Regions from separate parts of the Viridibacillus sp. d25.2 genome, predicted to be linked through region 3. Evidence: riboswitches for the same ligand, from Rfam matches in the RefSeq annotation. Region 3 holds a riboswitch; each other region holds the start of a gene.
The links. Region 3 has a riboswitch for thiamine pyrophosphate ahead of ACZLO7_RS19535 (ABC transporter substrate-binding protein). Riboswitches for the same ligand answer to the same signal wherever they lie in the genome.

Region 1 (11,087 bases), 1.3 Mb from region 3:
AGCTTCAATCCAGCCGTTTTCAATTGCACTTGCCGCAAAGGCCTCTAGCTTCTTGCCGAATTGCCCGAAATTTTTTATGACGAAAGCAGCACCTTCTTGATAAGAAATCGTTTCAGTGGATGCTGTAATTGGTGCATCTAAATTAAACCAATCCATTGTACTTGTGTTTAGTAGCTCCGCTTTACGTTTTAAATATTCAACGAAAGGTGCTTTATGGTCTGCAATTGCACCCCACATTGCATCAATTGTTTCAGGTTGCATACGGTTAGTTTGTAGTGGCTCTTGTAATATCGAATCCCAACCACGTTTTTTATATGTTTCTAATCGGAACCCTGCTATATGATTCAACGTTTTTGCAAAGAATTCCTCTTTTTCAGTCCACGTTTTTTCAAGTGCTTCATAAGCAGCTTGACGTACTGCAGCATCCGGATGTGAACTTAAGTTATTTGCTTGACCTACAGATAATTCTTTTTCTTCACCATCAATTGTAAAAGGGATTTTAATATCACTAATCAATAGATCATACATTTCGCCCCAAGCATTATAACCATCAACCTTTAATGCAGAAATTATATTCTCTTCTTGCTCAGAAAGTTTTAATTTAGTTTCATCTCGCCATTCATTTAAGGTGAATTTGAATTGTGATAGCTCCTCAGTAGCTAGTAGCTCTGTCCATATTCTTTCTTCTATGCCACTTAGCTCTTGCTGAAATTGCAATTTAATTGGTGCAAAACTTGCAGCTAGTGATGAAATTTCACCTCGCAATAAGGAAGCTTTTTTGTCCGTCATATCTTGTGCTTCTAGACACGAGATAAATGAACCAATTTGCCCCATATTAACATATACTTCTTTCATTAATTCTAGAACATCTAAAATGGATCTGGCATCTTCTACTATAATACTTGAAACGGCTTTTTGTAATATTTCTAATTCAACTGGAATTCTGTCTAACTGTACCCTTAGCTCTTTTGAATCGCTACCCCCAGCAAATATAGACTCTAAATCCCATACTTCTGGATATTGTTGTTTTGTCATATTCAAGCCCCCATTACTAAAATAGATTACATATTTAGTATAATGCTTCTAGACACGAAATAGTTATACTTCTTCGCTAATAGTTTCTAATGGATCAGTAATTTGTAAACCTCTAAGTTCACATTCCTTTGTAACATGCGCGATTACCTCTTTTAGAACTTGAATGCGTGCATATTTTTTATCATCACCTGATATTAAAATCCATGGTGCTTGTGGTTTATCAGTCTTCTCAAACATATCATTTGCTGCCTCAACATAAATTGGCCATTTGTCACGATTTCGCCAATCTTCATCCGTTAGCTTCCATTTTTTATAAGGATCTTCTTGTCGTTCTTTAAATCGATTTAATTGTTCTTCATTTGACACTTGAATCCAGAATTTTGCTACGATATAGTTATCATCTGTAAGTAGTTTTTCAAATTGGTTAATTTCTTCGTAGGCTCGTTGCCATTCTTCTTTTTTAGCAAAGCCTTCAATACGTTCTACTAGTACACGTCCGTACCATGTACGATCAAAAATACCAATTTGGCCTTTGTAAGGCAGGCGCGTCCAAAAGCGATGTAGATAGTTATATTTCAGCTCGAAGGGTTGCGGTGCAGCAATTGGATGAACGATATATCCACGAGGATCCAGTCGTTGTGTTAGACGTTTAATGGCGCCACCTTTACCAGCTGCGTCCATTCCTTCAAATGCTAATACGAGCCCAATATCATGATTGAACAAGAACTGTTGAATATTTAACAATTCAAATTGTAGTTTTTTTAGTTCCTTTTTGTAGGAAGGCTTATCGTTTAGATGTTTGTCTAACTTCATATCTTCAATGCGTTTACTCACTTTAAACACTCCTTTTACTTTTATACTAGTATTTTACAGCAAATTGTTCTGAAATGATATTTGTTGTTCTAACTAATCAAATGTATACTTTATACATACGCACTATAATTGGTAGTGATTATTTGTATATTTACGCAATTACTAACAAGATATTTTTCTACTTCAGACTGCAAAGAAATTTAGGATTTTATACTAATCTCAACATGAAGGAGGAGATTTTATTGGGGAGATTACTAATTATTACTATTGCTTATATTGCAATGGTAACAGTAAACTTAGCTGCTAATATTCTTCCACTAAACGGTCAAACTACTGGCGACATCTCCGACAGTTATACGGTTCTTTTCACTCCAGCACGATATGTTTTTAGTATTTGGGGCTTTATATACATAATTTTAGCTTACTGGATTTACAAACATTGGTACAATTACCAGAGAGAGAACACGATTTCTATTCAGCAAACGCTGTTATTTACAGCCAGTTCATTACTTAATATTTTGTGGATTTTCCTGTGGCATTATAACTACTTCCAAATTACAGTTATCGTAATCCTATTATTATTAGCTTGTTTAGCACTTCTATATTTCTCATATAGTAATGATGAACAATCATGGTCAAAACGCATACCTTTCTCTATTTACTTTGCTTGGATTTGCGTAGCAACAATAACAAATATCGCTTTCGTACTAACGTCTAATCATTGGAATGGTTTAGGATTAAGCGATCCTTTATGGGCTGTTATTATGCTCACTCTAGGTACCGCTATTGCACTTCATATGCGTTTCCACCATTTCGATATTTACTTTCCTATCGTCTTCATTTGGGCTTATATAGGGGTCGCGATAAAAAATGGATTTGAGGAATTACTCGTAACGACTGCTGCACTTTTTTTAAGTGGTGTTTTATTGGCGGGAATATTATTTATTAAAAAACAAAAGCCTTCTAAATAACTGTATAAAACAAAAAGGCCTTCCTTGACGAAAATTCAAGGGAGGCCTTTTCATTATTTTAATCTAATTTAGTTGTAATAATCGGTTCACCATCTGTTACGATGATTGTATGTTCATATTGTGCAACTAGTGATTTATCAGGCGTTATAAATGTCCAACCATCACCTGACTCAACGATATGTTCTGCTTTTTGTGAGATGAACGGTTCAACAGCTAAAACCATTCCTTCTTTTAAAATTGTACGATCCCATGCATCAAAATAGTTCAATACATGTTGTGGATCTTCATGAAGTGAACGCCCAATGCCATGCCCAGTTAAGTTCATAATAACCGCTAAACCATTTGCTTTGGCTTCACGTTCTACAGCTTTACCGATCTGATTTAAACGGGCACCTGTTTTTACTTTCGTCATCGCACGATCAAATGCACTTTCTGCAACTTGACAAAGTTTATCGATTTCTGGATAGGATCCACCACCTACAACAAATGACACACCTGTATCTGCAAAGTAACCGTCAACATGACCTGATACATCGATATTAATAAGGTCTCCCTCTTTTAATGTAAGGTTCCCTGGAATGCCGTGTGCAACTTGTTCGTTCACACTTATACATGTATATCCGGGAAAATCATATTCACTTTTAGGTCCTGAAACGGCTCCATTTTCTTCAAACAAACGGCCACCAATTTCATCTAATTCTTTTGTTGTAATTCCTGGTTTTGTTGCAGCCTTCATCGCTTCACGGATTTGGGCCATTACACGTCCAGCTTTTTTCAATGCTGCAATTTCCTCTTGAGTTATAGCTATCATTTTATACGGTCCCTTCTTCTCATATGTCTACTCTCTACTATAACACTTTTTTCGCAAAATGAAGAACATGAAATTCGAGTATCTCTCCATTTCAAATGTCTATATATTTAGAAAATTTTTGTTTAGTTCTTATATTAAATATATGAAATTGTGTTACTGAAAGTACTAAAAGAGGACTCCATCTATAAGGAATCCTCTTTTTTTGCATCAATTTTTTTGTTGTAATAAACGAGGTGCTGAAGTAAATAAAAGTACAGCTACAACTGCTGTTAGTATAGTAGCTGGTAGCATATACGTACCATTATAACTGATAGAATACCAGTAAACATTTTGGTCACCTGCATATTCACTAAAGAAGACAACTCCTGCAGTAGTGTGAGCAATGTATCTCAATAAACCACCAAGAGTTGTACCAAGCACAATATACAAAGTCATTGTTTTTTTGTTTAATTGTTTACTTGCTGCAAACACTAGATGTCTCACAACACCAGCGAGACCGACTACAGTAAATGCTATAAAGTAATCGATAAATCCTTGAACAGGTGTAAAAATTGAGGCACCCATCATCACTTGCAATAAACCAACTAAAAATCCGGTAATCAAACCACCCAATACACCCCAACGGAATGCCATTAAAACAATCGGCACCATAACAAGACTTATAGAACCACCTTGAGCCCACAGCTTAAATGACAGCTGATCCAAAATCAAACCGATTGCAGCAAAAATTGCAATCTCGATTAAAAACAATAATCTCTTCTTATTCACAATAAATATCCTCCCGTTGTTCTGATGTAGAACACACAAGACCTAAACGTATCTCATTTATAAATGAGCTCTAGATAGTAAAACTGTCGGCAACAAAAAAAACGACATCAGGACAGGTCCTGACATCGGTTATATGTCGGTTTCTATCCACATTCCTACGCAAGCATTAACTTACAGGTTCAAAGGGTTAGAACTTTGGGTTCACTCTCAGCCGACCATTTCGGCTCCCCTTGTGGTAAATACATCATTTAATTGTAGTTTTCGAACAACTCTATTGTACTCAAACAATTCTTATATTTCAATAGATTACTGAAATGTTAAAGAACTCTCTGCCAAAAACAATTATAATGAACAAAATGGAATTTAATGAAGGGAATGACAATTAGATGATTGATTTACTAAAAAAACTTATTACATACAAAAGTGATACACCTATAGGCGCCAATGAAACTTTACAATTTTGTGCTAATTGGCTTAAACAACAAGGTATAGATGTTAACCTTCATCATAATAATGGACTTGATATTTTAACAGCTGAGGTTGGGCAGGGCCAAGATTGCCTTATCTGGAACGGTCATGTGGATGTTGTACCAGCAGCAATTGAACAATTCACTCCCACTGTTGATGGTGACCTTTTATACGGGCGTGGAGCTGCTGATATGAAGGCCGGAGTCGCTGCGATGATGTTCAGCTTTGTAGAGCTATCTAAATCAGCTTATAAGCTTCCTAGACGCCTCCAACTCCATCTGGTGACAGACGAAGAAACTGGTGGTGAAAATACATCAGGATGGCTTGCTCGTAATGGGTATAATGGCCAATTTGTTATTTGCGGCGAACCGACACATCTGCAAATTGGATTACAAGCAAAAGGCATTTTACAATTCGAACTTCAATTCAAAGGTCAAGCATCACATGGTAGTCGCCCTTGGGAGGGGGTGAATGCTATTTTACAAGCCATGCAATTCCACTCAAAACTGCTAGAATCACCAATAACAAATGCTCGTAATGCATTTTATGATTCTCCATCGATTAATTTGGCTACAATACAAGCAGGTGAACGTTTTAATGTTGTCCCAGATCAGTGCAATGTACGTTACGATATCCGATACGTCCCAGGGCAATTAGCAGAAGATATTCTAAAAGATATTCAAAAAATTCTAGATGACGGAAAAATCCAAGCTGAAATCATTATTCACAGTATTGCTCCTGCAGTTACAACAAATGCTGACGATCCATTTGTTTTATCATTATTAAAAACAACTGCTGAGGTTTGTGACAAGCAAGCCATGCTATTTGGACAACACGGTTCTGCTGATACTCGATTTTATGCAGCAGATGGCGTAGCAGCAATCGAATTCGGACCAGATGGAGCAGATTGGCATGGTCCTGCTGAATATGTCAGTATTTCATCTATATACCATTTTGCAGATATAATAAAAAGACATGCGTTGAGTTGAATCTTTTTGGGCGCTGTAGCGTAAATAATAATATGAATGGAGGTGCTTGTGCTGGATAATAATAGAGTATTATCTGCATTATGTTATTTCAGTATCTTTTTTGCGGGATTTCTTTTGCCAGTGATTGTTTATTTTGTAAGTACTGATTCGGATGTAAAACACCATGCTAAACGAGCATTCATATCACACTTATTACTTATAATCCCATCAATATTTGGTTTCGTTATTTTCTTTTTCGTGTTTGGTTTTTATGGAAACAGTTCTGATAATGTGTTGAGTGCAGGGCCTATTTTAATTATCACGTTTATTATTGTAGAAATACTATTGTCTGCGGCAGTGATCATTTGGAATATCATACAAGGTGTTCGTGTACTACGCGTTTAAGATGAAGCATCTAGGGAATAAAAATAATATTAGCTTTTAAGAAATGGAGTGCTACTGAATGAAGGTAAGAAACGTAGTAAAAACTGCAATAAAATTAGCACCACTTGTTTACCCAATTATTATTAAAGTTATTGATTCTCGTAAAGCCAAATCGAAACAAATCCCAATGAAAAGATATAGACCATAGTATTAAGTACTCTTATGCGGATAAATTCATGCATAGGGGTTTTTTTATGGGTTTTTGATTGTTATGGTAAGTGAGATGATTGTTGTGGTAACTCCTTTGATTGTTGCGCTAACTTCTTTGATTGTTGCACTAACTTCTTTGATTGTTGCACTAACTGAGACGTTTGTTGCGCTAACTCACTCGTTTGTTATTTAGCAGAATATTCACGTCTTCTCTACCTCGATTTAAGGATAACTATACTCAATCTACATTCTTCTATAACAATAAAAAAACTGGTACGTCCCAAGGGAGCGTACCAGTTTTTCCTTATTTAATTAAAATGCCCAACTTCCGTTGCGGAAGATTGGTTCTACTGTACCATCTGTTAAAACACCGTCGATATTCATGTCGGCACTACCAATCATGAAATCTTCATGTGTAATAGAAGTATTAATACCATGCTCTTCTAATTGTTCGTGAGATAGAGCACTACCACCTTCGTAACATGTTGGATAGGCTTCACCAATAGCTAAGTGATTAGAAGCATTTTCATCAAATAATGTGTTGTAGTAAAGAATATTTGATGCAGAGATTGGTGATTCATGTGGTACTAATGCTACTTCACCAAGATATTTTGAACCTTCATCAGCTTTAATTAATTCTTGTAGTAAATCGTTCCCAACGCCAGCTTCTGCTTTGATGATTTTGCCATTTTCAAATGTTAGCTTGAAATCATCAATGATATTGCCTTGGAAGACAAGTGGTTTTGTATTCGATACAACTCCGTTTACTCCATACTTAGATGGCATTGTATATACTTCTTCCGTCGGCATATTAGCTACAAATGAAGTTTTCTCTGGCGTTTTACTAGCACCAGTTTGCCAAATATGTTTGTTAGGTAATTCAATTGTCAAATCAGTTCCTGATGCTGTGTAGTGAAGTTTTGCATAGCGTTTAGCATTCAGTATTTCCGCGCGTGTGTATAGATTTACTAAATGGCCTTGCCAGTTTTCAACAGCATCTCCTTCACCAATACGAACCGTTTTGAAAATTGCTTCCCATAAAGCTTCTACTTGCATATCAACTTCTACATCTGGGAAAACTTTAGCTGCCCATTGCTTTGATGGTACAGCAATAATTGCCCATGCAATTTTGTCATTCATCACAGCTTTACGGTAATTCGTTAATGCTTTACCTGCTGCTTTTTGCTGTGCAGATAGCTTGAATACAGGGACACCTGATAATAAATCTGGATCCGCGGCATCAATCCATAATAATGCACCTTTGCGTTCAATTAGCTCGTTACGTTGTTCGCTAATCCAACGAGGGTATTTTGCAAATTCATCCTCAGGAGCATTGTCAAAAAAAGCGCGGTCAATTTCTCCATCAGAGAAATTGACTGTAACGCGGCCTGCTCCTGCTGCATATGCTTCTTTTACAACTAAGCGTGTGAACTCAATTGTATCCGTAGTCGTGTTAATTAGAAGTGTTTGACCTTTTTGAATATTGACGCCTACTTTTACAGTAAGCTCAGCATATTGTGCTAATTTCTCCTGGAATGTCATACTTATTTGCCCCTTTTCACAGTAGGTTTGGTTGTTCCTTCGATTAATTTACCAGCTGTCCACGTTTTTCCAACGGGTTTTGATGGTAGCTCACGAGTCCATTTACGATACGTATGCTCTTCATGGTGTGCAAGTAATGTTAATACTTCACCATCTGCTCCTGCACGTCCTGTACGGCCTGAACGATGTAAGTATTGCTCCATTGTATGCGGTACGTCCACATGTATTACATGTGTTAGGCCTTCAATGTCTAATCCACGTGCAGCTACATCTGTCGCGATTAAAATACGTGCTTCCCCTTTACGGAATGAATCAAGTGCTTTTTTACGCTCTTCTTTTTTCATTTCTGAGTGTAAAACAACAATTGGTGCAGCACGGTATGAAAGCTTTGTTTCTTTCATTAATAATTGGTCTAAATTATTTACGAATGCTAAACCACGTAAACCACTTACATTTGAAAGTTTGCGTAACATCTCTGTTTTATTTCTTTCTTCAATTTTCATAAATGAGTGAGTTACTAATCCTTGGTTTGGCATTTCATCTAAGCTAACTTTGAAGCGTACAGGCTCATTCATCATACGTGCAGCAACTAGCTCGATTTCTTCAGTAATCGTTGCAGAAACAACGGCTACTTGACGGCCATGGCTTGCTCCGTCGATAAATGATTTTACTAATACGCGATAGTCACGACTAAGAAGTTGATCCCCTTCATCAAGGATAATTTTCGTTAGTTCATGAAGCTTTAGTTTTTTCGCTTTCACTAATTCATTTAAACGTCCTGGTGTACCGACAACGATTGTTGGTTTTTTCTTTAGTTTATCAATTTGACGTTGTGGATTTGCACCACCTATTAACGGAACAACTGTAATGTTCGTTCCTGCAACCCACGTACGGATAACTTCAACAATTTGCATACATAACTCTTGTGATGGAGCGATAATTAGTGCTTGTGTCGCTTTTTTAGAACCATCAACTGTTTGTAAAATTGGTAATAGATATGCAAGTGTTTTACCCGTTCCTGTTGGAGATTCCGCTACTACGTCCTTGCCCTCAAGTAATGCAGGAATCATTTCATCTTGGATTGGCATCGTATGTTCGAAAGTCCATTTTTTTTGTAAATCTTCGTTTAATAAAGTTAAAAAAGACATTGCTGTTCCACCTTCTCTCATTCACATATTCATAATGTGAAATATAGTTTTTATATAAAAACCTGCCCTTTAATTAAGATGAAGGACAGGTTTTTCCGCTCTAATCTAGTAATTCATATCCACAACTAACAATAGCACAATCAGCAAGTACAAGTAACGAATCAATATAAGAATCGTCAAGAGCTAGCTCACGGTTTACAATCGAAAGCTCAGTACATCCTAAAACTATACGATCGCAACCTTCTGCTTTTATCGCTTCTTCGATTACATTCCATTCATCGCTTGTAACAGCCTTACCTGCTTTTACGCTATCATAAATGATAGACATGACTTGCTTTTGCAGTTGTTCATTTGGAATAACTGGTTCTAAACCAACCTCTTCTAATGCTTGTTGATAAACGCCTGAGGTAAGCGTACCAATCGTTGCTAATACTCCAACGCGTTTAGCACCGAGTTGTTTCGCTTTAATTGCTGTTTCTCGAATCATATGCAGTACTGGTACTGGAGAGTTTTCTTGTAGCTCATCATAAAATGTATGTGCTGTGTTACAAGGGATTGCAATTAGCTCTGCTCCAGCAGTTGCTAGCTTATGCGTATCCTCAACCATTAAGGGTACTGGACTTGGTTCAGATGGATTCAGAATATGAGCCGTTCTGTCAGGAATACGAGTATCATTATCTATAATAAAATGCACATGTTCCTGATCTTTGATAGCTTTCGTTCTGCGAACAATCATTTCTCCTACAAGCATTGTCGCAAGTGGTCCTACTCCGCCAATAATACCTAACGTTTTTTTATTCATGACTTAAGACAAACCTTTGTTATTAAAATATTTTTTGTATTTGCGGTAATAATTCAAATTGTTTAGCGTTAATTTAAACCAACGTTTAATGTTAAAATCTTTTTTATAAAATAACGAATTCGTCATTTTACCGGCTCTGATTAAACGTTTTGCTTCTGCTTTTAGTTCCTCATTTTGAGCGTATTTGAATAGAACTCCTTTAGGGATGATCATCCATAAATGCTTTTCTTTCGCATACGTTAAACCTAAATCTTTGCCTAACATACGGTCATCTGCTACGTACTTCATCAAGTTATGCCCACTTGCTGTTACGTAGTAGCTACTACGACCGTTACGTAAATTGATTTCGAATAATTTATATTCGCCATCACGAGAATCGTACTTCATATCGAAGTTAGCAAAGCCTGTGTAACCGATATCTTCTAGGAAAACACGTACTCGGTCCATGATTTCTTTATCATATGTGTTAATGATTGCTGCATAACTACCAATACCTTCTGGTGAATGTTCTTCAAGGATTGGATTACCAAGAGACATCAATTTCACTTTACCATCTTGTCCAACATAGGCGTTCAATACACGCATATACGAATCGTCACCAGGGATGAATTCTTGGATAATTAGATGGTCTTTATATGATGAGCTATAAATAGCTTTTAAAATTGCTGTTTTCTCTGCTTCATCATGCGCCACGAATACTTTTTTCTTACCTGGGAAGCTACATGCCCAGTATTCAACCGAGTTAGAGGCTTTAATAATAATAGGGTATTTAAATTTTACGTCAAAGCTTTCATATGTTTCGTACGTGCATGTATCAGTTTTTGGATAGCTGAAATTATATTTCTCACACATTTTGTAGAAGTTTTCTTTCAACAAAATTTGGTCCATTAATGATTCATCAATATACGGCACTGTGAAGTATTTGATTAACTCAGGTTTGTTTTTAATAATTAGCTTTGCATAATCATCGCCACAAGCTAATAGCAATAATTTTTTATGAGAATATTTCTTTGCCACTTTCACCAATTCATCTACAAAATTTTCCTGTTTGTTTATATTGGGTACTTGTACAAAGTGAAGAATACTACTATTTTGTGTTGCTGTTAAATGTGAACGACCGATAACGATTGGTTTAATACCGTATGCTTCATAAAATGAACGAGCCAT
Region 2 (11,087 bases), 920 kb from region 3:
TACGCCAAACCTTTACAGCCTCTTTTGAAATACTTCGCTGTGGCGCTTCAATTTTTAAATACATCAAATCACTCCTTCTTTATGCAATACGGATAAGATAAGGAAAAAGTTTCTAAATAAAAAATATCCCCCGCTAAAATGCGGAGGACTATCTTATATTTTTCCAACTAATATATCTAAATCAATCGTAATTTCAGTTAAATCTATAGCTGTATCATCATTTTTTTGGTGCCAACCCATCGGTGTCATATGCATTAATAGAGGCACCAATTCCTGATCTATTGCTATAGTTTGTGTAATACGCTTTATCTCTACTTCACTGAAATTCTCTTTGAATCGTTCAACAGTAAGTTCATTTGAATAGGACTCTTTTTCAGAATCCGCGAAAAACATAGCGCGTAATTGCTGTAAATATCCACTTTGTGGCACGATTTTAATAACCATTCCATTCGGCTTTAATAGTCGTTTAAACTCCGTATAATTTGCAGGTGATAAAATATTCAAAATCGCATTAAAACTTGTTTGTTGATATGGACTTTTTGCTAGGTCGCCGACACACCAAATCATGTCATCGTAATTGCGCCCTGCTGCAATAATTCCTTCTTTTGCAATATCAATACCTACTCCAATAAAACGCTTACCAGCTTGCTCCTGGAAGTTATTTTTTATGCTTGCTAAATGTGACCCTTCTCCACATCCCGTATCTAATACAACAACATTACTATTCATCTGCTTCAGTAAATCACAAATCGCTGTATGCATCGATGCATACAAACCACTTTCGATAACCTTCTTACGTGCTTCAAATAAATCTTTCCCATACATTGAAGTCGCAGCATGTGTCATGAAATTCACATAGCCTTGCTTTGCAATATCAAAAGAATGTCGATTGTCACAAACAATACTACAATCTTCAGTCACCATCATCTCATCCCCACAAACAGGACAAGCAAACATTCCTTGACGCTCCCTCATATAATTCGCGCTCTCTACTTTTCTCGGCAATGCCATGCCAAACACCTCGTTCATTAATCTTCTTTTCCAAGTATACAAAACTAAGCGATGATTGGCTAAGGATAAAATATGAAGAGGCAGTAGGCTGAGCTCTAATATTCTTCCGGCTCATATCAATGAGTCTGACGGAAAATCACCTATAATCAAAAAATCACTGATGACTCAAAGCCATCAGTGATTTAGCTTTTTCTATAAGTTCAAAAATAATACTCCAAATGCAAGCAAACCTAGTACGATAATTGGCAATGTTTCTTTTATAGAATCTTTCACACGAACATGTGTTAGAACGCCACCGATTGCTGTAACTGCTAATAATGCAGCTCCAAAAATTGCCCATTCATTAATCCAGAATCCAACAATCAATGAAATAGCAGCAACTAGTTCTACCAATCCCGTTACAACACGGAACCATTGTGGCAGGCGCCAACGTTGAAAACCTTCAACGTGCATTTTTGAGCCGCTTACTTTCCCTAATCCCGCTATCAAAAATGCAGCAGCTAATAAACCGTGTAAAATCATTAATACGATTTCCATCTTACTCCCCCCCCTTCATTAAATAGAGGCATTTTTTCACACAAAAAGACGGCACACTTTCTTAATTAATTCATTATTGAATATTGATTGTTATAAAAAAACGTGTAGTTTTGAACTTTATTTTTCACTTGTAAATTATTATACTTACAACTGTACAATCTTGTGTGGACTTTTATTCTAATTGTAATATTAACTCTCTAACTTCTTGATTAGCACTAACCCCTCTCATCAAAAATCCATAAAAAAAACGCTAGCATCAATACGCTAACGTCCTTTTTCTCACTACAAGCTATATACAATGTCTAATCAAACTATTTCGTTTTGTCAGGAGAAACCAGAGCATACCTTTCCCAACGACGACTTTTCCACCTAAAGAAAACTAAGATAGCTCGGAACCATTCATCTGCCGCAATTGCTAACCACACGCCCACTAAACCCATATCTAATTGGAATACAAGTAAATAACCAAGTGGTAAGCTCATACAAACCATCGAGAAAAAACCGATGACTAACGGATATTTGGCATCACCTGATGCTCGTAACGAGTTAATAATTGTGATATTAAATGTACGTCCTGTTTCTAGCAAAATGCTGCACACTAACACTGCCGCACCTATTTTGATAACCTCTGGATTATCAGTAAAGAGTCGCATTAATGGATAGCGGAAAATAACGACTACTGCGACCATCACTACTGTAAATAATAACGCCCATTTCAAGCTAATCCATAATTGTTTATAAGCCGTATCCTTTTCATTAGCACCTACATAACGACCAACCATTATTGCGGTACCCGTTCCAATCGCTATGGCAAATAAATAGGTAAACATTGAAATATTATACGCATATTGCCGAGCTGCCAGTGACTCTGTTCCTAAATACGTCACATAGTATAAGAAGACAATTTGACAACCTTGGTACATCACCTGCTCAAATGCAGAAGGAAGGCCAATTTGCAGAATCTTACTGATATATTCTTTTGATAATGACACGTAGTATTGCAATTTAATACGTACCTCTAGTGCTTGATACAATAACCAAAAGAATACTAATAGGGCCAAAATACGGCTGACAACTGATGAAATGGCCGCACCTTGCACACCTAGTTCAGGGAAGCCAAGTTTACCGAAGATCAAAACATAGTTCCCTATTACGTGAAAAATATTCATTCCAAGTGACACATACATCGTCTGTTTGGTCCAACCATGCACGCGAATAATCGCTGCTAATGAATTTATAATTGCTTGCAGGAAGATAGCTCCTCCAACAATAAATAAATATTTACTAGCATACTCAAGAACATCACCTTGTAAATTCATTGCAATCATAATATTTTTTGAGAAAATAACAAAAGCGACACTCATTATTAGGCCAATAACTAAATTCAACGAAACAGCTAATGCTGTAATTTTGGATGCTTCCAAATAACGCTTAGACCCTAAATATTGAGCAACAACAATCGATGCCCCATTCCCTATTACTTCCAAAATCAATATTGCTATATGAATGTATTGATTAGCGGCACCGACACCTGATACTGCATCATCTGACAATGCGCTCAACATAAATGTATCAGCGAGCCCCATCAACATAAATAAAAATACTTCTAAAAATATCGGCCATGTTAAATGAAATAAATTCAATTTCTCTTCTGGCCCCTTCACTGTTGCAGATACACCCATCCGCTCACCTTACTTTCTAATTTAAAAATTCGGATAGGCTGTATCTTAACATAGAAATAAGCTCATAGCTATGTCATATGCCATTTATTACAATCTATTTACTATGGTTAATTTATACCTTGCTTATTCCTTTATTTATGTTATATTGTTGTTGAAAACTAAATCGCTTTTTAACCACTAGGGGAGTCATATAATTGGCTGAGACGCAGAGTACTGCGGACCCTTGGAACCTGATCTGGCTCATACCAGCGGAGGGAAGTGGCGCTATCAGTCTATTTTGTTTCATTGAAAATGATTGCTTGCCGCCTACTGACACCGATCAGGAGGCGGCTTTTTGTTTTCAAAAAACAAAAAATTTGGGGTGCATAGAGATGACATTTTGTGAAGAAGTAAGACTAGAATGCAATGATTTATGGGAAGGTAGCTTTCATCATCCATTTGTAAAATCACTTGCGGCAGGTACATTACCACTCGACATTTTCCAATATTACGTACAACAAGATGCTTATTACTTAAGCCATTTCGCAAAAGTGCAAGCACTAGGAGCCGTAAAGGCAAATGATTTACATACTACACAACGTTTTGCCAAACATGCTGAATCAACATGTACTGCAGAAATGTCACTTCATGAGCAATTTTTTACTATGTTAGATATCACGGATGAAGAATTCGCATCATTTGAGCCAGCACCAACAGCTTACGAATATGTTTCTCATATGTATCGTACAGCAAATAACGGTGACCTCGCTGACACTCTAGCTGCACTACTTCCTTGTTACTGGCTTTACTATGAAATTGGGGAACGTCTAAAAGATTCACAACCTAATCACCCTATTTATGATAAATGGATTCAAACATATGGATCTGAATGGTTCGGAGAATTAGTAGAGGAACAAATTAATCGCATGAATGACCTTGCTAAAGATTTACCTCCTACACGTATTCAGCAGCTAAAAGAACATTTCCGTAAAAGTAGTTATTATGAATGGCACTTTTGGGAAATGGCGTGGACGAAACAACAATGGACAATTGGACAATACGAACAGGAGCTTACTAAATAATGTACAAAAAGCATTTACTAGAAAAGCTGCGTGTTGAAAAACCGTTAATCCACAATATTGCAAATGTTGTTGTTGCCAATTTCCAAGCAAATGGTCTCCTCGCACTTGGTGCTTCACCTATGATGGCAGAAGGAATTGAGGAAGTAGCTGAAATGGCTGCCCTAGCCGACTGTACAGTTCTTAACATCGGTACACTTGATCAAGGAACTGTATCTTCTATCATTGAAGCGGGCAAAAGTGCCAACAAAAAGGATATTCCCGTTGTCCTTGATCCAGTTGGTGTAGGTGCTAGTGAGTTTCGTAAGCAATCGGTGACAACTATTTTAAAGGAAATTAAAGTTACAGCTATTCGCTGTAATTTAGGAGAACTTGCTGCACTTGGTAATGTCGAATGGCAATCAAGGGGAGCCGATGCTGGTGAAGGGCAAATAGATGTACAACTAATTGCCAAAGAAGTAGCCAATCGAAATAGCTGTATCGTTGCAGTCACTGGGGTTAAGGATACGGTAACTGATGGACAAACGACAATTCAAATTGAGGGCGGACATGACTTTATGCCACTAATTACAGGCTCTGGGTGCTTACTTAGCGCAGTGACTGGTGCATTTCTTGCTGTTTCAGAGGGACAACATTTGCAAGCAACCGCGAGTGCGCTATCATTTTACAAACAAGTTGGCGAAAAGGCAGCACAAACAGCCATTGCTCCTGGCACTTTTGCAGTCGAATTAATTAACAACTTATATTCTATTATTTCAGAAGATTTACGTGACAACATGATAGTTGTAGAAAACGAAGGTATTCAATTATGACAAGAAACGTTGCTATGACAATTGCAGGATCTGATAGTGGTGGTGGCGCTGGAATTCAAGCCGATTTAAAAACGTTTCAAGAGCTTGGTGCTTTCGGTACTTCAGCAATAACAGCTATAACTGCACAAAACACTTTAGGTGTTCATGACGTTTATGCCGTCGGCGTTAAAAATGTCGTAAGCCAAATCGAAGCTATACTCAACGATTTTCAGGTAGGCGCTATTAAAACCGGTATGCTTTTTTCAGCAGAAATCATCCACGGTGTAGCAGGTACATTAAAAGATTATGATCAACCAATGCTCGTTATTGATCCCGTCATGATTGCAAAAGGTGGAGCTTCACTTTTATTAAATGAGGCAGTACACACTCTGAAAACTGAGCTTCTACCACTTGCAACCATTGTTACACCTAATATCCCTGAGGCTGAAGTGCTTACAGGTTTAACAATTGTATCAGATAATGATGTAGAGAATGCTGCGAAGAAGTTAATTACAATGGGCGCGAAAGCCGTTGTCTTAAAGGGTGGACACCGTGATACAAAAAGTTATGCTGAAGATTTATTTTTAACAGCAAACGGAGAACGTTTCATTATGCGCTCTGAAAGAATCCATACGAAAGATACACATGGCACTGGTTGTACATTCTCAGCTGCTATAGCAGCCCGCTTGGCACAAGGCTTTACCGCTTCGGATGCAGTGATTGATGCGAAATATTTTATCCAAGCTGCTATAGCGAATGGGCTACACTTGGGTGCTGGCCATGGACCGACAAATCATTGGGCTTATCGTGAGCTTTCAGAAAAGGCACGAAAGGAAGTTTTAATCCTTGAATAGAGAACAACTTCAACTATATTTCATTATGGGGAGTCAAAATGTCGGAGAACGTGATCCACTCATTGTTTTAGAAGAAGCTCTACGCGGCGGTATCACCTTCTTTCAATTCAGAGAAAAAGGAGAAAACGCTCTTATTGGCGAAGATAAAATAATTTTTGCTAAAGCATGCCAAGCTCTATGTAAAAAACATGGTGTGCCTTTCATTGTCAATGATGATGTAAACTTAGCAATTGCTTTAGATGCAGATGGTGTACATGTAGGCCAAGATGACGCTAATGCTAATACAGTTCGGGAAAAGATTGGGGCGGATAAAATATTAGGAGTCTCTACACATTCATTAGTAGAGGTTACTGTAGCTATTGCCGCAAGCGCTGATTACGTTGGTATTGGTCCAATTTACTCCACCACCTCTAAGGCGGATGCGAAGTCCCCTGCCGGTACTACTTTAATTGAACAAACAGCGACTAAGTATCCCACTTTACCGATTGTTGGTATTGGCGGTATTACAATTGATAATTGCCAAACGGTTATCAGAGCAGGAGCAGATGGCATTTCACTCATCTCTGCTATCGCAACACATGAAAAACCTTTTGTAGCTACACGGCAACTACTACATGTCTTGCAACAGGTGGCGAAAATATCATAACTTCACGCAAAACGACTATAGCTATGTTTGTCGCTATTGCCATTGCAGGTTCTGTTTTTGTGTCATTTCCAGCGGGAATCGCACGTGCTTATCCAGTTCAACACGCTGTAAATGTCCTAGCTGCTGTAATGCTAGGACCTGGACCGGCTGTTCTTATTGCATTTCTTACTGGACTTGTTCGAGTAATAACCGGCACTGGTTCCTTACTAGCTTTTCCTGGTGGTATGATAGGCGCTTTTTTAGCAGGAATGCTCTATAAGTATTATCGGAAAGTATGGCTAACCGCTGTAGGAGAAGTATTTGGTACAGGTATACTTGCCTCATTGATTGCTATACCATATGCCAAAATAATAATGGGCACTTCATTCACCGCTCTTTACTTTATGCCAGCATTTCTTGTCTCGAGTGCCAGCGGTGCTCTGCTTGGTTGCATCATAGCAGTTCGACTAAAGGAAACAAAATTTGCTCATCAATTGCAAAAGCACTAAATATATTCACAAAAAAACTGTCTAACAATCTCATTTGATTGTTAGACAGTTTTTTCATTTCATCAATTAAGTTAAATAACTTAATACTAGTCCCACTGACAATAAAAATCCAAAGAATGTATTTGTCAATGCAGTTGATTTCATCGCAATCCCCTGCTTAGGGGGATTATTTACGCCCTCTTTAAATGCCTTAATTGCCTGTAATGGTTTTGGAACACTTATTAATACAACAAGTAACCACGGGCTAACAGTACCTATAATAATCAGTGCGATTATCCATACATAAGACACAACAAATGAAAATGCTAGTAAATTGACAGCCTTTTCACGGCCTAAAAGAATTGCTAGTGTTTTACGTCCACCAATTGTATCTTCCTTAATGTCACGAATGTTGTTTGACATATTAATGCCTCCAACTAATATACCCATTGGAATCGATACTAAAAGACTTGTCATACTGACGGTTCCAGCTTGTATAAAGTATGAAATTAATACAAATCCAATCCCCATACTAAGACCTGCAAATAGCTCTCCAAACGGTGTATAAGCAATTGGGTAAGGCCCACCAGTATATAAATAACCGATTGCCATACCTACTGCGCCAATTGCAACTAGCCACCAGCTACTACTCATACAAATATATACGCCGAGTACAACAGCGACTCCATATAATGCTAGTGCAAAAGCTAGCACTGTAGAAGGTTTAGTACCGTGGCGTACAAGCGCACCACCAATCCCTACAGAATCAGCTGTATCTAATCCACGTTTAAAATCATAGTATTCATTGAATAAATTGGTTGCAATTTGTAGTGCTAAACAGCATACAAGCATTGCCACAAAAATCAATATATCTATGTTCGTATCGAACATAGCAAGAACTGTACCAAGAATAACAGGTACAAATGTTGCTGTTAAAGTATGTGGACGAGTAAGTTGCCACATCAACTTAGCAGTACTAATCTCTTCTATATTCTGATTACGATTTTGACTCATAATCAACTTCCTTTCATATTAAACTACAACTACTCTATATTAACTGATTTTCAAGTATCACGCCAAAGGGGAAATTTCTAATAGATTGGGTAGATTCTTTATAGATTACTTGATCCGCATACATTACAAAAAAACTGCTCCTAAGTCAAACTTAGGAGCAGTCCAAAATTCATTTCTTATTTAAATACTTTCACTCGGTCTTCAATAGGTGAAAATTGTTTTTCTCCAGCTGCAACAACAGGTTTACCGAAAGGCATTTCAGCAAGTAATTTCCAGTCTAACGGAATATTCCACTCGCTTTTCACTTTATCGTCAATTAGTGGATTGTAATGTTGTAAAGAGGCACCAAAACCTTCTTGTTCAAGTGCAGTCCACACTACATATTGCACCATACCTGATGATTGTAAAGACCAAATCGGGAAGTTATCAGCATATGAAGGGAATTTTTCTTGCAACCCTTTTACAATGGATTGGTCTTCGAAAAATAACACCGTACCATACCCTGCACCAAACATGTTCATTTTCTCTTCAGTAGGCGCGAAATCGTTAGCTGGTACAATTTGGCGCAATGTTTCAGTTGTGATGCTCCATAATTTCGAATGTTGCTCACCTAACAAAACAACTGCACGAGCTGTTTGAGAATTAAATGAAGACGGTGTATGTTTTACTGCATGTTCAACGATTTCTTGAATTCGTTCATCGGATACGATTGCTTCATTATTAATTACATATACGCTACGACGTTCCTCTACAGCTGTAGCAAAATCTTTTTTAGTCATTTTATAAATCCTCCAATTAATGTATATTTCTTAACTGAAATCTATTATGATGTATCTAGTTACGAATTGTAAGTAGGCACATTAATTAAACATAGTATCAAAAATGATACTAATGGGAGGCAAGCCATGTTAAACGGTCAAAAAAATCCACATCAATGCCAAATGGTTGTTGCATTAAATATGATTGTCGGCAAATGGAAACCCATTATTTTAGATCACTTATTACACGGGGAAGCGCTTAGATTTAATGAACTAAAAAAACTCATTCCAGATATCACGCAGAGAATGCTTACAATGCATCTACGTGAATTAGAAGGACAAGATATCCTAACACGAACTGTATACCCACAAGTACCACCAAAAGTAGAATACCAAATCACCGAATATGGAATGACACTTCAACCTATTTTAAATACGATGCAGGAGTGGGGCGCCAATCATATTGAACATATGAAGGAAAAAGAACGATAACCAGCGCACATCCTCCGCCCAGTTCGCATACACTACGTAACGACTAGAAGCAGAGGATGTGAAATGATGTGTGGTATCACAGGATGGGTAGATTTCAAAAAGGATTTACGACTGCAAAAAAATGTTTTACATACCATGACTAAAACATTAAAAAAACGTGGCCCAGATGCAGAAAACATTTGGACGGAAACACATGCAGCATTTGGACATCAAAGACTCATCGTCATAGACCCAAGTGGTGGCGAGCAACCAATGACCCGTTCAAAGAGCGGCACTAACTACACACTTGCTTATAATGGGGAACTCTATAATACAGATGAATTACGCCGTGAACTACAAAAACGTGGTTATCACTTTTCATCTAACTCAGATACCGAGGTTTTACTTATAAGCTATATTGAATGGCAAGAGCAATGTGTCAATCATCTAAATGGCATTTTCGCATTTGCTATTTGGGACGATATTTCTGAAAAGTTATTCATTGCACGAGATCGACTTGGCGTAAAGCCACTCTTCTATACAAAGCAAAATAGTGGCTTATTATTTGGCTCTGAAATAAAAGCTCTTCTTGCACATCCAGATATTCAACCAATCATTAAACATGAAGGACTTGCTGACGTCTTCAGTCTTGGACCTTCTCGTACTCCTGGCAAAGGAATTTTCCACAATATAAATGAATTGAGACCAGCTCATGCACTTACTTTTACGAAGGATGGTCTTCGTATATGGCGCTACTGGAACGTGAAAAGCTCTGAGCATACAGATTCCTTCGATCAAACTGTTACCAATGTGCGTGACCTTGTGACAGATGCAGTAGAGAGACAGCTGGTTTCAGATGTACCCCTTTGTACTTTTTTATCAGGTGGATTAGATTCCAGTATTATTACAGCCATAGCTGCAAATAAATATAAAAAAGATGGAAAGGAAGCTCTTCATACCTATTCCATCGATTATGAAGATAATGCAAAGTTTTTTGAATCAAATGATTTTCAAGTTTCCACAGATGCCTTCTGGATTCAAAAAATGACCGACACGTTTAAAACGGTCCATCACTCTGAAATTATTACACAACAAGAACTAATTGATTATTTGAAAGAAGCAGTACATGTACGCGATGTGCCTGGCATGGCTGATGTAGACTCATCCCTATTATGGTTTGCAAAAATAGTTAAAAAAGACTTCACGGTCGGTCTGTCAGGCGAATGTGCAGATGAAATATTCGGTGGCTATCCTTGGTTTAAACAACCATTCACCAACTTCCCATGGATTCGTTCCATTAATGAACGTGAATCTATCCTACGAACTGAATGGCTACAAAAGCTAAATATCCCAGACTATATGCGAAATGCTTATGAAGAATCAATTGCCGAAACACCTCGATTGGATGGCGAATCTCCCGTCGACGCAAAACGACGTGAATTGTTCTATCTCAACATGATTTGGTTTATGACGACATTATTAGAGCGCAAAGACCGCATGAGTATGGGCGCTGGCCTTGAAGTACGGGTACCTTTTGCAGATCATCGCCTCGTAGAATATCTGTGGAATATTCCCTGGGAAATGAAATCCACAGGAGATATGGAAAAAGGCCTTTTACGAAAAGCGATGGAAGAACTTTTACCAAAAGAGGTGCTCTATCGACAAAAGAACCCATATCCCAAAACATATCACCCTGCTTATACAGCCGGAGTTCAGCAATGGCTTAAAGAAATTCTTCAAGACAAAAACTCAATTTTACATGAATTCTTTGAACGTAAACGTCTAGATAGCCTTATAG
Region 3 (11,087 bases):
GATATCTGTATGGTAATAATATTTACCATCAAATTTCGCAATTCCATAATTTTCATCTCTACCATTGTAAAGTCGATCTTCAAATAATGTATATCCTGTATTATAATCTCCATCATTATAAAGGAAATCGTTATATAGGATGAGGCCTTCATTTAAATCTGGTCCATCATATAGTTTCTTCTTATAGGTAGTAAAGCCAACATTCGGTTTTGCGTCAGAATACAATCTATCTTTATATACCGTCTTACTTTTTCTTAAAGTCGCACCGTAATAAAGCTCGCCATCAAAAATTCTAAAGCCACTACTTACTTTTGGCCCGTAATATAATTGGCTTTTATAAATAAGCGCACCTTCATTTAAATATTCCCCGTCGTAAAGTAAGCCATTATAAATTCTAAAGCCTTCATTTGGCCAACCTTCTGGGGTATAAAGTTTGTTTTGATAAACGACATATCTTCCAGGCTCTTTACCAAATTCGTAATAGTACCCTTCTAATAAACCCGTAAAAAGTTGACCGGATTTATAGTATCGTTCACTACCAGCAACCGTGTATCGACCGGTTGCTTTTTTTGCATCTATATAGAGGATTCCTTGATAAAGCTTTTGTTTTTTATAGAGCTTGTTTCCTTTATACAGTTTGCCGTTTTTTACATTATAGCTTTTTACAATCTTTTTCTTAGTTGTAGTTGTTTTTTTCTTAGTTGTAGTTGGCTTTTTTCTCGTTGTTTGAAAGCCTACCTTTGTTTTTTGTAAATTAGTAGAATTGGCAGCTTGAGCGATGTCTGTTTTCGTTAATGTTATTATCGAAGGGATTAATAGTATGGAACAAAGCATAAGCGTTCTAAAACGTTTGGTACGGGTTTTGCTAGTATTCTGCATCGATTTTAAAGCTCCTTCATTTTTATGTATTTAGTTCTTCCACTTCATGTATCATACTTATTTTACCACATTTAAGCCTATTTATTTGAGAAATGATGGTATTTTTGTTTTATTATTAAAACAATATAAAAAACAGCACTGATTTAAAAATCAGTGCTGTTTTTGCTATGTGTTTCATTAATTTACTAAGGCAATAATGCCTTCTTCATCATCTAATACAAGTTCAATCCCTGAAGCAAATGGATCACGGTTTAGGAATTCAGAAATCCATAAACGAACCGCTGCTATTAAACCCGCTTCACTGACTGCTTCGACTTGACCTCTAATGAATGATTCTGCTGAAAAGCCTTCATCATCATCGTAAGCCAATTCAACTTCAACATCTTCTGGCATAACGTTTTTGTTACGAGCTTGGAAAAGACAGATTGCATTGATAATATCTTGTTCTGGAATAATTATCTGTTCCATGGGTTTGCTTCCTCTTTACGTTTTTTTGCTTTTAGCATAGTGAATACTTTACGAACTAATGCGATTAATACGATAATCGCTAGGATATTTACTGCGAATCCTAAAATAGAACCAAGTGCTCCCATGTTACCAAATAGACCGCCGAATAGTAATCCCGCTAGTCCACCAAGCATAAGACCTTTCATAAGGCCGCCCTTCATGAAGCCACCGCCTGATTTTGTAGCTGATGTTCCGTTCTTTGTTTTTGTATCTTGTTTATCTTTTTGAATATTTGAGTTTGTTGGTTGGTTATTGTTATTGTTGTAATTCTTGTTCGTATTGAAACCTTTTTTACCTGATTTATAACCTCTTGCTTCAACAGTTGTTGCTTGATCGTTGAATACAAAGCTTCCGACACTTGAGAATACAAGAGTGGCTGCAAATAAAGCTGCTACTAATTTTTTCAATGTATGACCCTCCGTCAATTTTGGTAGTTTTTCTTTGGTGCAAACCCCACTAAACAGTGTATCATGCACTATCGGATATTTACACTGATATAGGAGCGGTAGCCCATAGAATCACGGATAATTATCGCGATCTACTTTATATACGTGTGGAAGGATAAAAAGTTTCAAAAAGAATCATACAATTAGTTTTCTTCCTTCGAATTATTTTACTTCCTATATATAGTCCCGTTTTAAGTAAATCATTTTATTGTTTACCTCTTAGTCTTTTTCTGCTTTTTGTTTAGACCCTAAAACTCTAGGGTAAAGATTATATATAAATTAAAATCGGAGGGATTCAAATGACATTAAAATTAACCGTAGAAAATGCCGTGCAAGCATTGGAAGAAATCAAAAAATTAGAAATGCAAGGCCGTACTCGAAATGATATCTATGTCTTTGCTCACTTCAAAGAAAGATCTGAAGATATCAATAATACTCTAGATACTGCTGAAGTTGGAATAAAAGAACAAGGTATCTTAAATAGTATGAAAAACATGTTCACTTCACGTGGTGATGAACTACGCAATAAGATGGGGGCTGCCGGCTTAACAAAAGAAGAAGCTGCTAATGCCGAAGAGAAACTAGATCAAGGTAAATTAATTATTATAGCTAACTAATGCATATGAAGAGAACCCCCAATCACGCAATTATGATCGAGGGTTCTTTCTGTTTATATTAAAGCTGGTTATTTTTTAATGCTTCAACTAAGTATTTTACTTGAGAAATATAGGATGTCATATCTGTTGAAATGAAAAATTTATCTTGAGAGAATATGTACAGTTCATCAATTCTTTTCGTTGATTGTTCTGATAGATGGACAATCGCCTCAAGTTCCTTACGGAATGTGATGATTTCGGCCATCGTTTTATCTGTTGCTAGCTTAATACCTGACATACTTGTAAAGAGCTCTTTTTCAGATGTTGCTATTTTCCCGAAAAACTCACTTGTGAAACGTGTCATTTCTTGAGTATGATTGAATTCTTTTGATTTTTCAGCGATAGCTGTTGAAAGAACTGAGACTTTATCAACAATTTCGTTTACTTTTTTATTAACATTTACTAATGCATTTTTACTTTGTTCAGCTAGTTTACGCACTTCGGCAGCTACTACAGCAAAACCTTTACCATGTTCCCCTGCTCTTGCCGCTTCAATCGAGGCGTTTAGAGCTAGTAAATTCGTTTGGTCTGCTATTCCTGCTATTATATTGGTAATAGCTATAATGTCATTTGTTTCTCGCTGTACTTCGACGATGGATTTTTCGAAATTAGTAAATACTTCTTTGACATAATCCATTTGAGCATCGAGCTTGTCCATATTTTCATGACCTTCAGTTACTAAGCGAATATTTTCCTCGCCTTGTGCTTCCACTGTAGCTGTAATACTATGTATGTTTTGCGCTTCTTCAATAATTCTTTGGATATTATCACTTGAGATAATTAAAGCTGTTCTGCCCTCTTCCACAGTACTTTTGACATCTGTAATACGCTCGATAAATACACTGTCTCCTTTCCCGTTTTTTTCATTGGATGATTTTAATAATGTGATTAGATCAAGTAACCCTTCGATCATTAATTCTTTTTCTTTTTTCGTTAAACCGGCAATTTCTTCCACTATAACATCAGACTGTTCGTCCTTTTGTTTGAAAAAGCTTTTAAGCATGCAAAACACTCCTATCTTTTCTTCCCTAAACCTAAAAGTACTAGTGTTTGATTAACAAGGGATTTGTTGAATTGTTCACCGTAACTGCAGAATCCTCCTAGACTAGGCAATTTCTCAAGTTCTCGATTTAAATCAGGAAATAGACCGTGACTTTGAAATTGTAATTTTCTTAGAATGCAGTTAAAGGCCAGAACGCCCTCTAATTTGGTAAATTCGGACTTTAATATATGTATCGTTTGTTGTAAAGTTTCAACTGGGTTTTTTGGTTCTAATATCTCAACAATTGAATCTTGGAAAACTTGGCAATAAAATTGGATCGCACCATTCGGTAGAACCTGGAAAGGCGAAGCAATAAAAATTTCATCGTTAAATCTTCTACCTAGTGGGTTTGTCATAAAATATTGATCTAATTCATTTTCTCTTATACCTACTAGATTTGCATAGACTGACGTTGCCATTTTGCCATCTAATTCGTAGACAATTCGTTGTTCAGTGTCGACTTTTGTGACTTTCATCGATTTCCCTGAGCTAGTAAAAATATTTTCCTTCAGCATGACAAAATCGACAGTGGGTTTCATAAAGATAACGATGCCACCCCTACTTGATACGTCTCCATTTAAACTCACAAAAGTTTCGATGAACTCCGCATCATCTCCAGCAGTTGCGCCAAATACAGGGAATCCCTCATGAGAGAAAATTGAATTGACAATTGATAGCATCTTTTCTTCTGCGGCAATTAATCCATTCGGGAATACTAATGCTACCCCTTCTTTTTCAAGTGTTTGACTAGTAAGATTAATACCTATATGTTTTGCTGCGGAAATTAAATCATTACGAGAGAATACAGGGTATTTCGAAATATCGTTCATCAAAACAGTACTTATTTGCCCAATATTCTTTGCAAAGCTCATTGCTACGAGACCATTTTCTAAAAAGCCAGATGGCCCAATTTCACCTGTCGTCGTTAAGCCGACAACTTCACTATTTGGATATTGCGCGTTAAATAGTGCTGTTATTTCTTGAAATTGGTGTGTCGTGCTTGTGAAAAATAATAGTAATGCAGGTTCAGTATGTAGTTTACTCGTAACTTCTTTGACAGCTTCTACTGTATTTTGTTGCTTGGTAGAATTGGAACATATTAATTCCATAGTAACACCTCTAGTTTATCGTGATAGTTAGTTCGAAATACGATTAATTATAGAAAGTAGTCCTTTCTTACAATCTATTATAACATGTGTATGAGTTTTTTTACTTAATATCCCTTTTTTCATTCCCAAAACTTTCAAAATTTTGGGTGATTGGCATTGATAAGCTATAATATATAGATAATTTAATTGTTGGAGATGTTTTTAATGAAAAAATTTATATATGTCATTGTGTTCTTTTCGTTCTTCGATTTGTTTACACAACTACCTGTCATGAGTACATTTGCTGAATCGCTTGGAGCCTCGGCTTTTCTAACAGGCTTGGCGGTTGGTATGTATTCTTTGTCAAATACATTTGGTAACATCATTTCGGGGTTTTTAACGGATCGCAAAGGTCCCTATACAATCTTGATCGTAGGATTATTCACTACTGGTCTTTCTTTGTTGCTTTATATGTTAGCGGATGCTCCGTTAATGCTCTTAGTTGTTCGCTTTATCCACGGCTTAGTAGCAGGATTAATCGTTCCAGCAGCATTTACTTTTTTAGCAAATGAAACGGAACAAGAAAAACGTGGTAAGAGCAGTGCAATATCAGGAGCATTTATAGGTATTGCCGCCATTACTGGTCCTGCATTTAGTGGAATTTTAGCTAGTCGGACAAGCGTTCCATTTGTTTTTAATATTACGGCTGTCTGCATGCTAGTGCTCGCCATTTTTGCTACCTTTATTTTAAAAGCAACTCAAATAAAAAAAGATTCATCTACTAGTGTCCACGTCCCAATTCGAGCCTTTTTCAAAAACGCCGGCACACTTAAAGCTTTCTCTGGCGCATTTTTCCTTATGTTTTCCCAAGGAGCCATCGCTTACTTGTTACCTTTAAAGGTACAAGAATTAGGTTTTGATTCACGAGTGAGTGGGACGTTAATGAGTACATTTGGCATTGTAGCTGTTCTTGTATTCTTATCACCTACTAATAGAATCTTTGATAAAGTTAAGCCGATTAAAACGCTAGCGCTTGGCATTAGCTTAATGGGTTTAAGTCAACTATTAATTAGTCAAGCGGACACAAGTACGTTGCTTTACATTGCAATGGCTTGCTATGGCTTTGGTTTCGCATTCTTATTCCCTTCATTAAATTCGTTGCTGATTGATTCGACAACTGTTGAGGTCCGAGGCAAAGCTTATGGTTACTTCTATGCGTTCTTCTCATTAGGTGTAGTTGTAGGATCTTCACTTCTAGGTTGGTTGTCATTTGGCATCACAGGCTGCTTCGTATTTACCGGAATCTTGCTACTGTGCTTTGCTTGTGTAACTTTATTAAATAGAAAAGCTGCTATAGCTTAAAGATCATCCAGAGATTTAATATCTCTGGCTTTTTTTGTGGTGTTTGTTGCTTAGCTAGATAGTGACCTCAATATCAAAATAAAATCCCCTTTGCCCGAAGACAAAGAGGATTTTATTATTAAGGTGAGTGATTTGCTAGCACTTCAAGCGATAAAACTTCTGTGTATTTTCATATAAGGTAGCAGCAACTTCTTCAAATGCTTGCTGTTTAATCGTAGCAATCTTTTCAATAGAAGCTCTTATCATGATTGGATGTGTCATCTTACCAGAGAAAATCCCTTTAAATGGCCAAGGCCCATCTGTTTCTACCATCATTTGCTCTAAGGGATATTCCTTTACGAGCTGTTGAATTTCCTTTTCATACAATACATCTGGTGTTATGGAGATGAAATATCCATTTGCAATCATTCGTTTAACTACATATATATCCCCTTTAAACCAATGAAAATGCGCGGAGGTTACTTTATATTTTTCTAAAAGATCACAAACTGTGTGTGCATCTTCATAAACAGCATGCAGAATAATCGGTTTATCCATCTCAGCTGCAAGTGCAATGAACTTTTCAAGTAAGTTTATATATGGTTGATACGGGAGTGCTTTTTCTTGCTTCAAATAATAAGGTAGACCAACTTCACCAATTGCAACCATCTCTTCGATATGTTCTCTTATCCATTCAAACAATTGAACTTGCTCTCTATCCTCTAACATTACTTGTTCAGGATGAAAGCCAAATGCAGGAAGAATCCGCTTATCATGTTGGGCTAATTTTAAATTGACCTTACTCGATGCTAAGTGAGTAGATACTGCTATTAGATGTGACACATTAAATTGAGCCATTTCGTTTAATAGTATTTCTCGCTGCTCTTCGCTATATTGATCAAAATGAATATGAGCATCAATCATCAATTTTAGTCACCTACCTCAATTTCATCCTTCAACATATTAAAAAGTTTCTGTTTGAGTTGAAAGAATTCATTTGAATTTATGAGGCTTTCTTCTCTCGGTCTTACAAAAGGAACTTTTATCTCTTCTTTTATTGTAGCAGGGCGCTTTGTTAGTATATAAATTCGATCCGCTAAAAAAATTGCTTCTTCAATACTATGGGTGACGAATAGTACGGATTTTCGATTCTCTTCCCATACAGAAAGGAGCCACTTTTGCATTTCAATTCTTGTAAATTCATCTAAAGCTGAAAATGGTTCATCTAGACATAATAAGTTTTGTTTACTGAGTAACGCTCTTATAAAAGCTACTCGCTGCTTCATACCACCTGATAATTCTATTGGGTAGGCATTCTGAAAATCTCGTAATCCAACTTTCTCTAGCCATTCACTTGCTTCTTCGTAATTCGGTTTACCGGTTAACTCTTGCATAAGTACGACATTGTCAATGACGGTTCTCCAAGGCAACAGTGAAGGTTGCTGAGGCATATAGCCGATTAACCCTTTTTGGCCATGAACGGTTTTGTCATTCAAAGAAATAGTCCCTTCGTCTGGTGTAGCAATTCCTCCAATTAAGTTAAAAATGGTGCTCTTACCACTCCCTGAAGGTCCAAGTAATACAACAAATTCACCATCCTCTACATGTATAGAAATATCATGTAAAACTTGAGTTGTTCCATAAGCCTTTTCAATATGGTCCATTTTAAGTAACATTGAATTCACCTCTCTAGTTTGCCTTTAATTACTCTTCTTTCAATCAACCGTAGCAAACCAAATACGAGGACACTTAAAAGCATGATGGTGAAAATAGCTACAAACACACGATCTGTACGGAACGAAGACTGAGATAAAGTCATGTATACACCAATCCCCTTTTTAGCACCTAACCATTCAGATATAACTGCCCCCATGACACTATAAGTCGCTGAGATTTTCAGCCCAGAAAATAATGAAGGAAGTGAATGTGGTAATTCTAGCTTCCAAAATAATTGGCTTTTCGAAGCTCCTGCCATTTCCATATAGTATTTGAGCTCTGGAGCTGTATTTTTAAAGCCATCTAATGCAGCTACAACTATTGGGAAAAAGCAGACTAAACCTATAATGATCAGTTTTGGTAATAAACCAAAACCGAACCAAATAATTAGAAGAGGTGCTAAAACAATGATTGGAATATTTTGCGATAGAATAAGTAACGGATATACAAGCTTTTGAACTTTCGGCAACATATGTAGAGATACCGCTATGATAAACCCTACAAGGCTTCCAATTGTAAGTCCTAAAATCGCTAACTGAATTGTTGCAAGAATATCAGTTGAAATTGTAGGGATCGCTTTGATTGCTTCAGAAAAAATAGCTGTCGGAGCAGGCAGCAACCAGCCCGGAACTTCCTTGAATCTAACAATCAGTTCCCAACAACCTAAAATGAAAAGGAGCAGAAAAAACGCTCCTCCTTTTTCCCGTATCCATTTCATTATCTGTATTTCTCCGTTAAAGTCCCAAGTGTAATACCTGTTGGTTGATATAGTATTTTCACTTGTGTAATAACATTTACGCTACCTAGTTCGATCATTTTTTCATTCATTTTTTGGATAATTTCTAGTAGTTCAGAAAGTTCGCCCTCCATTGTTGTTTCAAGTGGATGCACTTCATAATTCACACCAGCATCGTCGATAATTTTGATTGCTGCATCTACAAAAGGAATAACATCCTCGTATGTTTTTGTTTTTGGAATGATTTGTACACTGATTAATGAATTGGTCATGTCTTTCTCCTCCTTATCGCGGTAAAAATTCGTTTGTGAACGCTTTTTCAGGATCGAATTTTCCTTCTAATATGTTATTTTCACTCATCCATTCTGCATAGTTCTCCCAAACTTCAAGCTTCTGCTCTCCCCATTGTTTTGCATCATCTTGATATTTGTCAGCTAGCCATTTTTGGCTTTTCTTAACTAGTTCTGCATCTAATTCTGGGGCAGCTTTTAGTAAGATATCAGCAGCGGTTTCTGGATCTTTTATAGCAAATTCATATCCTTGTGATGTTGCTTTAGAGAATGCTTTCACCGTTTCTGGATTGCTCTGTATCAGTTTTTCGTTAGTTGTTAGGACAGGAGTGTAGTAATCTAGTTTGTCACTATAGTCTGTTAAGTAGAGCATGTTTAATTTTTCTCCACGCAGTTCCGCTTCAACACCTGTCCATGCGTAGTAAATCCATGCAAAATCTACATCTTTTTTGACCATTGTAAAGAAGTCAGCATCTCCAGCATTAACAATGTCTAGCTTTTTACTATCTGCTTTTTCGATTTTCATAAGAGAATCGAGCATTGCCTTTTCGGTTGGGGAACCCCATCCACCGTAAGTTTTACCTTCAAAATCTTTTGGTGATTTAATATTTTTGTCTATCGGGGATGCGAACCCAGATGTATTATGCTGAATAATCGCTGCGATTGACACGAGTGGAACCCCTTGAACTCTTGCTTGTGTAATCGATTCTTGCGCTGTAATACCGAATTCGGCTTTACCTGATGCTATTAGTTGAGCTGCTCCCGTTTCACCTGGTTGAATTATTTCTACATCCAATCCTTGCTCTTTAAAAAAGCCTTGTTCTTGTGCTACATACAACCCTGTATGATTTGTATTTGGTGTCCAATCTAAAACAACAGTTACTTTTGTTAATGCATTTTTTGAATCTTTTTCATTTCCTTTCGACTCACTTGATTGGCAACCTACTAAAGCCAATAATGCTACAATGAGCAACATACATCTTTTCATTTCCCTTGCCTCCATCTATATTATTTTGACAAGTTCCATGCAAAAAGAAAAACGCCCGGAACTATTCCGGACGTTAACATACATTCTAAAATACAATGATACTCAAGATTTTAGCTGATGTTCCCTCCGCTGGTGTTAACCAGATCAGGTTCTAAGGGTCAGCATCTATCGGATACATTCTCAGCTGGCAACACCAGCCCCCCCACATTCTTGCACATATGAACTTTCTCACCTATTATATCAAAAAAACAAAAGAATCCAATATTTATTTGGAAGTGATATCCTGGATTGGTGGTTTGTTGCGCTTTTTGTGGTGATTGTTGCGCTATCTTTGGTGATTGTTGCGCTAACTCACTTCATTGTTGCGCTATCTCACTCCATTGTTATTTAGCAGAATATTCACGTCTTCTGTACTCTCTAATATCAAAAAACAAAATAATCCAATATTTATTTGGATGTGATATCTGTGGGTTGGTGGTTTGTTGCGCTATTTGTGGTGATTGTTGCGCTAACTCTGGTAATTGTTGCACTAACTCGACTCATTGTTGCGCTAACTCACTCCATTGTTATTTAGCAGAATATTCACGTCTTCTGTACTCTCTAATTACTATATATTAGTTGAAGAAGTATTAACATAAATACCGATTACTTCGTAAGCAAATCTTCACCGAAAATCGATACGGTTTGGCGATCTGGAACGAATTCATGTCCATTCCATTTCAATACAGTTTCCACATATCCTAATCCGTCGGCATGATATCTACCCGCGATTTCTTGGTAAGCCAAAAATTCGTAGGTGCCATCTCTAGCATAATCAATAGGATAGAGTCCGCCAATCGGATCAACCCAGCCTTGAATTGGTTCTTTAAGCGTGCCATCTATATTATAAATTTCAGATAAATATTCTTTTCCTTTATACGTTAAATCTAAGATATATTTTTTCTTTGGATAGGAGCTAGTAACGCTCACTTTGTAATGATCCAGATAATTAACTTCGTATTTTGAAAGCTCATTATAGGCTTCCGAGTCAAATACTTGGCGCATTTGTCCATTCACATATGTAAATACATACGCGAATATTATGCCGCCACTTCCGCCTGAATCTATGACTATCAATATGTCATCTACATGATCTCCTGTATAATCCCCGAGCGATATGGTGGGGTTATAACCCGCATTTTCTTTTAATGGAATTTGTTCGTAAAAATTTGTTTTTTCATTAAAAACAACAAGGGTAATATTCTTCAAATATGGACTTCCTTCGGTTTTCTCACCAGTAAGAAGAATTGTATCAATTAAGCCATCACCCGTAACATCGCCTCTTTTTTTATCTATGACGGTTTGAGCTATCACATGATGTTGCTTCAACTTATTCATAATTTGTTTTCTTTTTTCTAG

Region 1: it holds a riboswitch for thiamine pyrophosphate, as region 3 does, so the genes downstream of both, thiT (energy-coupled thiamine transporter ThiT) here and ACZLO7_RS19535 (ABC transporter substrate-binding protein) in region 3, are expected to answer to the same signal.
Region 2: it holds a riboswitch for thiamine pyrophosphate, as region 3 does, so the genes downstream of both, tenA (thiaminase II) here and ACZLO7_RS19535 (ABC transporter substrate-binding protein) in region 3, are expected to answer to the same signal.

What each region holds. Positions count from the first base shown of each region.
Region 1 covers NZ_CM196652.1:733,429-744,515, reverse strand. Annotated here, with positions in the region: gene ACZLO7_RS03665 (M3 family oligoendopeptidase) at 1-1,035, opposite strand, end outside; gene ACZLO7_RS03660 (polyphosphate kinase 2 family protein) at 1,099-1,848, opposite strand; gene ACZLO7_RS03655 (TspO-related membrane protein) at 2,091-2,819, shown strand; gene map (type I methionyl aminopeptidase) at 2,878-3,630, opposite strand; gene thiT (energy-coupled thiamine transporter ThiT) at 3,838-4,398, opposite strand; TPP riboswitch at 4,534-4,639, opposite strand; gene ACZLO7_RS03640 (M20 family metallopeptidase) at 4,785-5,855, shown strand; gene ACZLO7_RS03635 (magnetosome magnetite crystal formation protein family) at 5,904-6,239, shown strand; gene yxzF (small protein YxzF) at 6,298-6,426, shown strand; gene ACZLO7_RS03625 (aminopeptidase) at 6,741-7,970, opposite strand; gene ACZLO7_RS03620 (DEAD/DEAH box helicase) at 7,973-9,118, opposite strand; gene cuyB (cysteate racemase) at 9,219-9,920, opposite strand; gene ACZLO7_RS03610 (carboxylate--amine ligase) at 9,924-11,087, opposite strand, start outside.
Region 2 covers NZ_CM196652.1:394,337-405,423, reverse strand. Annotated here, with positions in the region: gene ACZLO7_RS02100 (PH domain-containing protein) at 1-64, opposite strand, end outside; gene ACZLO7_RS02095 (putative RNA methyltransferase) at 154-1,011, opposite strand; gene ACZLO7_RS02090 (DoxX family protein) at 1,204-1,548, opposite strand; gene ACZLO7_RS02085 (MATE family efflux transporter) at 1,860-3,230, opposite strand; TPP riboswitch at 3,400-3,504, shown strand; gene tenA (thiaminase II) at 3,602-4,291, shown strand; gene thiM (hydroxyethylthiazole kinase) at 4,291-5,100, shown strand; gene thiD (bifunctional hydroxymethylpyrimidine kinase/phosphomethylpyrimidine kinase) at 5,097-5,933, shown strand; gene thiE (thiamine phosphate synthase) at 5,926-6,579, shown strand; gene thiW (energy coupling factor transporter S component ThiW) at 6,576-7,067, shown strand; gene ACZLO7_RS02055 (1,4-dihydroxy-2-naphthoate polyprenyltransferase) at 7,134-8,060, opposite strand; gene ACZLO7_RS02050 (nitroreductase family protein) at 8,237-8,839, opposite strand; gene ACZLO7_RS02045 (winged helix-turn-helix transcriptional regulator) at 8,966-9,310, shown strand; gene asnB (asparagine synthase (glutamine-hydrolyzing)) at 9,377-11,087, shown strand, end outside.
Region 3 covers NZ_CM196652.1:3,958,386-3,969,472, forward strand. Annotated here, with positions in the region: gene ACZLO7_RS19480 (hypothetical protein) at 1-879, opposite strand, end outside; gene ACZLO7_RS19485 (DUF2653 family protein) at 1,057-1,347, opposite strand; gene ACZLO7_RS19490 (hypothetical protein) at 1,335-1,793, opposite strand; gene ACZLO7_RS19495 (YflT domain-containing protein) at 2,132-2,449, shown strand; gene ACZLO7_RS19500 (methyl-accepting chemotaxis protein) at 2,508-3,491, opposite strand; gene ACZLO7_RS19505 (FIST signal transduction protein) at 3,503-4,639, opposite strand; gene ACZLO7_RS19510 (MFS transporter) at 4,844-5,980, shown strand; gene ACZLO7_RS19515 (TatD family hydrolase) at 6,116-6,883, opposite strand; gene ACZLO7_RS19520 (ABC transporter ATP-binding protein) at 6,889-7,635, opposite strand; gene ACZLO7_RS19525 (ABC transporter permease) at 7,641-8,393, opposite strand; gene ACZLO7_RS19530 (thiamine-binding protein) at 8,393-8,683, opposite strand; gene ACZLO7_RS19535 (ABC transporter substrate-binding protein) at 8,697-9,689, opposite strand; TPP riboswitch at 9,794-9,903, opposite strand; gene ACZLO7_RS19540 (hypothetical protein) at 10,073-10,219, opposite strand; gene ACZLO7_RS19545 (YybI family spore inner coat protein) at 10,335-11,066, opposite strand.